Regions from separate parts of the Streptomyces sp. NPDC005775 genome, predicted to be linked through region 2. Evidence: riboswitches for the same ligand, from Rfam matches in the RefSeq annotation. Region 2 holds a riboswitch; the other holds the start of a gene.
What was found. A riboswitch is a leader RNA that binds a small molecule or an ion and turns the genes downstream of it on or off. The one in region 2 is predicted to bind cobalamin.
Positions count from the first base shown of each region.

Region 1 (4,170 bases), on a different contig from region 2:
TGTCGGGGGACTTCCCTCCGGCAGGCGGTGCCTGACCGCGGCACGCACCCAGGGGCACCCCGACGTCGGAGTGCCGTACGCGGCTCGGCCGCACCCGGATATCCGGGTGCGGCCGAGCCGCGTCGCGTGATACTTCACAGAGCATGACCAACCTCGTCACCCCACGCCTGCTCCTGAGCCCGATGACCGCTGTGGAAGCCGGGCAGGTGGCGTCGGGCCGGCCCGCCGACGGTGCGCGCTGGGCTCCCGGTTATCCCTCACCGGGCGAGATGAGGGCGGCCCAGCGGTTCCTGGAGACCTGCGCCGACACGGGCGACCCGAGCCCCTACGGTCCGTACGCGATACGGCGGCGTGAGGACGGGCTGCTGATCGGCGGGGCAGGGTTCCACGGGGCGCCCGACGAGAACGGACACGTCACGATCGGGTACGGCCTCGTGGAGTCGGCACGAGGACAGGGATACGCCTCCGAGGCGCTTCGCGGGCTGCTGCGCTTCACCCGCGACCGGGGCATCGCCTGCGTCCACGGCGACACCGACCTCGACAACATCGCCTCCCAGCACGTCATGACCGCGGCAGGCATGCGCCTGGTGCAGGAGGACGCCTCGCTGAAGCACTATCGGATCGACTGGGACGGGCCCGCCGCCGAGGAGTGAGGCAGCGGACTGCTCCCGCACACGTATGGAGCCCGCCGGGGTCACCCCGGCGGGCTCCATACGTGCCGTGGACGCGGCTCGCACCGTCCTGCCGCCCACGTCACGCCGCTCCGCGCCGGCCTGTCAGGGCCGTGACGGCTCCCGGAGTCAGCCTGCGGCGGTGGTGGCGGGCCGGCTCATCGTGCCGTCCGTTGCCGCAGCCACATCCGGCCCCGGCACCAGCAGGCGTTCGGTGAGATAACCGAAGACCAGCCCGAAAGTGGTCCAGAGTGTGACCTGCACCGCGAGCGTGGCCAGTCTGAACTCCCAGAGCAGAGAAGCCGGGAAGTCCTTCCCGACCTCGTCGAACGAGGGCAGGAAGGCGTAGGCGAGGCCGGTCACCAGCACATAGCCGGTGGCGGCAGCGATGGTGGCGTTCCAGTTGCCCAGGCGCGGAGCGAGCCGTCTTCCGAGAATGACGGCGGCCACGGCCAGCAGGACGCTGAGCGCGACCATCAGGAAGAACAACGCGGTGCGCCGGCCGATGGTGTCCGCTTCGCCGACCGCCGGCGGATTGGCCGGGTACTTCAGGAACGGCACGATGTACACCGTCAGCAGGGCCGCTCCCGCGATCAGGGCAGCCGTCGCCCGGGGGCCGAACCGCCCCAACCGGCCGAGGGCGTAACAGAAGACGAGTGCGGCGATGCCGCCGACGGCGACGCCGAAGACGAGTACACCGGTGGCGAGGCCCCCGGTGGCCTGCATGCCCCGGCTGACGAGTTCCTCGCCGCCGCCGTGGTCGTGGCTGTGGCTGTGGCTGTGCGCCTCTTCGAGGGCGATGGCCGCGTCGACGCGCGACTCCCCGAGGAAGTAGGCCACCACGAGTGCGAGCGCACCCGCGACGAGACCGGCCAGCATGCCGCGGACCAGCAGAGCTCTGACAGATATGGAGTTCATGAGGGATTCCCCTGGATCAGCCGGATGGATCAGTGGCAGGGGAAACCGAGGAGGTGGCGTCCGTCGTGGACCCACTCGTGCACGCCTTCGCCGGAGATGAGCGCGGTGGCGCCCTGCTCCGCGCCGACGAAGTACAGCAGGATCAGCATGAGGACGCCGAAGAAGACCGCCCAAGGGGCGATGGCCTTCAGCGAGATGGGGGTGATGGCGGGTGAGACCGTGGCGGGGGCAGCAGTCTGTGCCATGGCAGAACCTCCTGAGGGAACACGCGTCCCGATCGTGGTGCCTGAGACGAAGGTGCTGGGTCTGACTTCCCGCACACGTACGGGTTCACAGTGGCGCGACCGTGCCGGATTCTCACCGGACTTCCGTCACACCCTCGTCATGTCGTCGCGACCATACCGCCTGGGCGGGAGAGCCGCCATGGTGCCCGTGGATCGGCCGGAAGGCCCCGGATGCCAAGGTGTGCATGGCAACGTGGCCATAGTTCAGGGAGTTGAGAGCGGGAATGACGGTACGGGTGATGTTGGTCTCACCGGGTATGAACGCCGCCCTGCGCGAGGCCCGGTTCGCGGGCGACGCACCCCTCGACGGCTCCGGGCTCGCCCAGGCACGGGCTGCCGCCGGCTCGGTGCCCGCCGCGGACCGGTGGTTGAGCGGTCCGTCCCGGCGCTGCACCGCGACCGCGAAGGCCCTCGGCCTGCGCCCCGACGCCGAACACGCCCTGCGGGACTGGGAGATGGGACGCTGGTCCGGCGCACGACTGGCCGAGGTGAGCGTGGACGAGCCGGACGGGGTGGCGGCCTGGCTGGCGGACCCGTCGGCCGCTCCGCACGGCGGCGAGTCACTGCGGGAGCTGTGCGCCCGCGTGGGCGCTTGGCTCGACTCCCTGCACGGAGCGACTTCCGGTCAGGTCCGGGAGGAAGTGGCCGAGTCCGGTGCGGGCGGGAAGGATGTGGGCCGGGTCCTGGGAGTGGTCGAGCCCGGCGTGGTCCGGGCCGCGGTCGTCCATGCGTTGGGCCTCCCGCCGCAGGCATTCTGGCGGCTGGACGTGGCCCCGCTGACGGTGACGGAGCTCAGCGGCAGGTCGGGGCGGTGGAACTTGCGTTGCGGCCGGCCACTCGGTGCGGAAGCGAGCATCTGACGATTTCGGCGCGGGAGGAGCGGGAGCATCGGGAGGAGCGGGCACCGTACGGGCCGGGGGGGCGCGCTCCTAGTGGGGACGACGTAAGCGGGAACAACCGGCGTCTTCACACCCTGCCCGCGCCCCCGCGTGCCGCGTTGAGCCTCGCGTCCAGGGTGATGGCGGCGTCGATCAGGGCGAGATGAGTGAACGCCTGTGGGAAGTTGCCCAGTTGTTGACCCGTCAGGGCGATCTCCTCCGAGTACAGGCCCAGATGGTTGGCGTAGGTGAGCATCTTCTCCAGGACCAGCCGGGCCTGGTCGACGCGTCCGGCCCGCGCCAGGGCGTCGACGTACATGAACGTGCACAGGGAGAACGTTCCCTCCGAACCGCGCAGGCCGTCGGGTGATGCCTCGGGGTTGTAGCGGTAGACGAGGCTGTCGCTGACCAGCTCGTGTTCCATCGCGTCCAGCGTGGTCGTCCACATCGGATCGTCCGGCGTGATGAAGCCGACCGTCGGCATGCGCAGCAGGGACGAGTCGAGCACGTCGTCGCCGTAGTGCTGGACGAAGGCCTGCTTCTCCGGGTTCCAGCCCCGGTTCAGCACCTGCTGGTAGATCGTGTCCCGCGCGTCCACCCAGCGGCCGCGGGCCGCGGGGCGGCCGTCGTCGTAGGCGATGCGGACGGCGCGGTCGAAGGCGACCCAGGACATGACGCGGCCATAGGTGAAGTCCTTCTTGCCGCCGCGGGTCTCCCACAGCCCCTCACCGGGCTGGTCCCAGTGATCGACCAGCCAGTCGAGAAGGGTGTGCAGCGCGCCCCAGCCCCTGGTGTCCAGGTGCATGCCGTGCTGGTGCGCGAAGTAGATGCTGTCGAGCGCCTCACCGTAGATGTCCAGTTGCAGCTGGCCCGCCGCACCGTTGCCGATGCGAACCGGGGCCGATCCGCCGTACCCCTCCCAGTGACCCAAGGTCTCCTCGACCAGGTCGGAGGAGCCGTCCACGCGGTACATGATGTTCAGTGGGCCGGTGCCGCCCTCGTGGCCGGCCTCCTCCTTCACGCGGTCGTGCAGCCAGCTGATGAACGCCCTTGCCTCTTCCCTGAATCCGAGACCCAGCAACGCGTACACGGAGAACGACGCGTCACGGATCCAGGTGAACCGGTAGTCCCAGTTGCGCTCTCCGCCCAGTTGTTCGGGCAGGCCCGCCGTGGGGGCGGCCACCAGGGCGCCGGTGGGCGCGTACGTCATGAGCTTCAGGGTCACGGCCGAGCGTTCCACCGCTTCCCGCCACCGGCCCGCGTAGGTGGACTGGCCCAGCCAAGTGCGCCAGAACTGGACGGTGTCGTCGAAGAGTTGCTGGAACTCCGCCACGGGGACCTCGTGCGGCGGCCCGTCGGGGGACGACTCGATGACCAGGCCGCGCTGCTGGCCGGCCCGCAAGGTCAGGGTGAAGCGCA
Region 1 is NZ_JBIAIU010000001.1:371,854-376,023, forward strand. Features, by position in the region: gene ACFYPA_RS01640 (tetratricopeptide repeat protein) at 1-35, shown strand, start outside; gene ACFYPA_RS01645 (GNAT family N-acetyltransferase) at 144-653, shown strand; gene ACFYPA_RS01650 (CbtA family protein) at 801-1,589, opposite strand; gene ACFYPA_RS01655 (CbtB-domain containing protein) at 1,619-1,834, opposite strand; adenosylcobalamin (AdoCbl) riboswitch at 1,880-1,973, opposite strand; gene ACFYPA_RS01660 (histidine phosphatase family protein) at 2,098-2,733, shown strand; gene ACFYPA_RS01665 (glycoside hydrolase family 15 protein) at 2,840-4,170, opposite strand, start outside.
Region 1: another riboswitch for cobalamin. It lies ahead of ACFYPA_RS01655 (CbtB-domain containing protein); the one in region 2 lies ahead of ACFYPA_RS36270 (cobalamin biosynthesis protein).

Region 2 (4,170 bases):
TCTTCCGTTCACTCAGATTGCCTACGGTCCACGTGCCACTGACGTCGAACGATTGCCTGGGTAAATGGAACACATCACGCTGCTGCTCGCGATTGTGATCGTGACAGCTCTAGTGTTCGATTTCACGAACGGTTTCCACGACACCGCCAACGCGATGGCCACCACCATCTCGACCGGCGCACTCAAACCCAAGACAGCGGTGGCCATGTCCGCCGTTCTCAACCTCGTAGGCGCGTTCCTGTCGGTGGAGGTCGCCAAGACGATCTCCGGCGGGATCATCAACGAAGACGGGCTCAGAACCGAGGTCATCTTCGCGGCGCTCGTCGGCGCCATCCTCTGGAATCTGCTGACCTGGCTGGTCGGCCTGCCGTCCAGCTCCTCCCACGCACTGTTCGGCGGCCTGATAGGCGCCGCGGTGATGTCCGCGGGCTGGTCGTCGGTCGACGGCGGCACCGTCGTCACCAAGGTGCTGCTCCCCGCGGTCGCCGCACCGGTCGTCGCCGGGATCGCCGCGCTCCTGGCCACCAAGCTGACGTACCGCATCGGCGGGAAGGTCACGGGCGGCGCCCAGGAGAAGGCCACCGCGAAGGGGTACCGCGCCGGCCAGATCGCCTCGGCCGGGCTCGTGTCGCTCGCGCACGGCACCAACGACGCGCAGAAGACCATGGGCATCATCACGCTCGCCCTGGTCACCGGCGGCGTCCTCTCCCCCGGCTCCAACCCGCCGGTCTGGGTCATCGTGTGCGCCGGTCTCGCCATCGCACTCGGCACCTACCTGGGCGGCTGGCGCATCATCCGCACCATGGGCAGCGGCCTGACCGAGCTGAAGCCCCCGCAGGGCTTCGCCGCCCAGACCAGTGCGGCCACCGTCATCCTGGCCTCCTCGCACCTCGGCTTCTCCCTCTCCACCACCCAGTCGTGCTCCGGTGCCGTCATGGGCGCGGGACTCGGCCGCAAGGGCGGCGTGGTCCGCTGGTCCACCGCCACCCGGATGTTCGTCGCCTGGGGCCTGACCCTGCCGGCCGCCGGGCTGGTCGGTGCGGGCGCGGAGTTCCTCACCAAGCAGGGCACCTGGGGTGTCGTGGTCGTCGCGGCGCTGTTGATCGCGGGCTCCGCTGCGATCTGGGTGCTGTCCCGCCGCAAGCCCGTCGGGCACGGGGACGTCGCCCCTGCCGGTGAGGACGCCGAGCCCGCGGGCGTCGTCACCACCGCCATCGCGGCCGTCAGCCCGCCGCCCACCGCGGCGGCCCGGACCCACGACCTCATGGCCACCATCCCGGCCCCCGCCGGGCCGGTCGCCGACCCGGCCCGACCCGCCACGGTCTAAGAGCCTTCGGTAAGGACAGATCATGCACATCGACTGGGCAGCCCTCGGCACCGTCTTCGGCGTCTCCCTCGTCGCCACCATCGCGCTCGTGGGCCTCTTCACCCTCGGCATCGTCGGCCTCTCCAAACAGCCGGAACCGGCCGCGCAGGGCGAGTCCGCGGGCGGTGCGGCGGGCGGTTCGCTCATGGCGGCCCGGGCCGGCGCGTACGTCTGCTTCGGGCTGTGCGCCGCGGCCGTGGCCTACGGCATCTATCTGATCGTCGCCTGAGAGGTCACCCGACAGCCTCTGAGCCCCACCACTCCCACCCGCATCGGGCCGGACGCACCTCGTGCGCGTCCGGCCCGATGTGCGTCTCAGCACACTGCGCCGCCGCAGGTCAACGGCGAGTTGACGGGTGTTCGCGGGGCGTGGTGGACTGCCGGAGCCATTACGGCGACAGCAGAGGAAGCCGGTGCGAATCCGGCGCGGTCCCGCCACTGTCACCGGGGAGCAGTCCCCCACCACGGAAGTCACGGTCCACGCAAGCGGACTGGAAGGCCGGGGGAACTGCGGATCCGGAAGCCAGGAGACTCTCGTCGCCGTCACGTCGAACCAGGGCGCGGACCCTGAGTGAGGACATATCGCCATGCCCGGCTGCCGTGCGTCCGTCCCTGTGCAACTCACCACAGGTCCCCAGGTCCTTCGAGGCGCAACGGCCGGCTGAACCGTGCGTGCCGATCGCATCTTCGCGTACGGCGCCACGGCCGGTCTGATCGGCGATCTGCTGCTCGGTGACCCCCGCAGGGGGCACCCGGTCGCCGCCTTCGGGCGGGCCGCGGCAGACGTCGAACGCCGTCTGTGGCGCGACCACCGCGGGTGGGGCGCACTCCACACCCTGGTCTGCGCCGGAGGCGCCGCCGGGGGTGCCGCGCTGGCCGCCCGTGCACTGCGCCGCCACCCTGCCGCGTCCGTCGCCCTGACCGCGGCCGCCACCTGGTCCGTCGTCGGCGGGACGTCGCTGGGCCGAGAGGCCCGGTCGATCGGCGCCGCCCTGACCGCCGGGGACCTCGAACTGGCCCGGGAGCGGCTGCCGCGTCTGTGCGGCCGCGACCCGCAGTTCCTGGACGGCCCGCAGATCGCGCGCGCCGTCGTGGAGTCCGTCGCCGAGAACACCTCGGACGCCGTGGTCGGCGCCCTGGTGTGGGGTGCGCTGGGCGGGGTGCCCGGACTCGTCGGGTTCCGGGCCGCCAACACGCTCGACGCGATGGTCGGTCACAAGTCGCCCCGCTACCGGCGTTACGGCTGGGCCTCGGCCCGCCTCGACGACCTCGCGGGCTGGCCGGGCGCCCGGCTGACGGCCCTGCTCGCCGTGGCCGCCGGGGGGCGGCCACGGGGCGCCGTCCGGGCCTGGCGGGCGGACGCGGCCCAGCACCCGAGCCCCAACGCGGGCCCGGTGGAGGCCTCCTTCGCGGGGGCGCTCGGCGTGCGGCTCGGCGGGACGCTCGCCTACGGCGGCCGGGTCGAGCACCGCCCCGTACTCAACGGGGAGACGGGCCGCGCGGTGGAGCCCGAGGACATCGAACGGGCCGTACGGCTGTCGCGCCGGGTCAGTGCGCTGGCCCTCGGCGTGAGCGTCGCGGCCCGGCTGGGCGCGGGGTCGGCGGCACGACGGATCGCGGGAGCACGCTCTCCGAGCGCCCCCGTCACAGCACTTCGTACCGCGGCACCTCGAATCTCAGGACGGAGACCGACATGAGCGGCGGACTGCTGGTCGCCGGGACCACCTCGGACGCGGGCAAGAGCGTCGTCACGGCGGGCATCTGCCGCTGGCTGGTGCGCCGGGGCGTGAAGGTCGCGCCGTTCAAGGCGCAGAACATGTCACTCAACTCCTTCGTCACCCGTGAGGGCGCCGAGATCGGCCGCGCCCAGGCCATGCAGGCCCAGGCAGCCCGGGTGGAGCCGACCGCCCTGATGAATCCGGTGCTGCTCAAGCCCGGCAGCGACCGCTCCAGCCAGGTCGTCCTGATGGGGCGTCCGGTCGGCGAGATGAGCGCACGCGGCTACCACGGCGGCCGGCAGGAGTCGCTCCTGTCCACCGTCGTGGACTGCCTGGAGCAGCTTCGGGGCACGTATGACGCCGTGATCTGCGAGGGGGCGGGCAGCCCGGCCGAGATCAATCTGCGGCGCACGGACATCGTGAACATGGGCATCGCACGGGCGGCGCGCTTCCCGGTGGTGGTCGTCGGCGACATCGACCGCGGCGGGGTCTTCGCCTCGTTCTTCGGTACGACGGCGCTGCTCTCGGCCGAGGACCAGGCGCTGATCGCCGGCTATCTGGTCAACAAGTTCCGCGGCGACGTGTCGCTGCTGGAGCCCGGCCTGGACATGCTGCGGGACCTGACGGGACGTCCGACGTACGGGGTGCTGCCGTTCGCCCACGGCCTCGGCATCGACGAGGAGGACGGTCTGCGGGTCTCGCTGCGCGGCACCGTACGCGAGTCGGTGCTCGCACCGCCGCACGGCGAGGACATCCTGCGCATCGCCGTGTGCGCCGTGCCGCTGATGTCCAACTTCACCGACGTGGACGCGCTGGCCGCCGAACCGGGCGTCGTCGTACGGTTCGTGGACCGCGCCGAGGAACTCCACGACGCCGACCTCGTCATCGTGCCCGGCACCCGCGGCACCGTGAAGGCGCTCGCCTGGCTGCGCGAGCGCGGTCTCGCCGACGCCCTGCTGCGACGCGCCGCCGAGGGCCGTCCGGTCCTCGGCATCTGCGGCGGCTACCAGATCCTCGGCGAACGCATCGAGGACGACGTGGAGTCGCGCGCGGGGACGGTCGAGGGGCTCGGACTGCTGCCCGTCC
Region 2 is NZ_JBIAIU010000026.1:38,709-42,878, forward strand. Features, by position in the region: gene ACFYPA_RS36260 (inorganic phosphate transporter) at 65-1,327, shown strand; gene ACFYPA_RS36265 (hypothetical protein) at 1,350-1,595, shown strand; cobalamin riboswitch at 1,769-1,900, shown strand; gene ACFYPA_RS36270 (cobalamin biosynthesis protein) at 2,035-3,063, shown strand; gene ACFYPA_RS36275 (cobyric acid synthase) at 3,060-4,170, shown strand, end outside.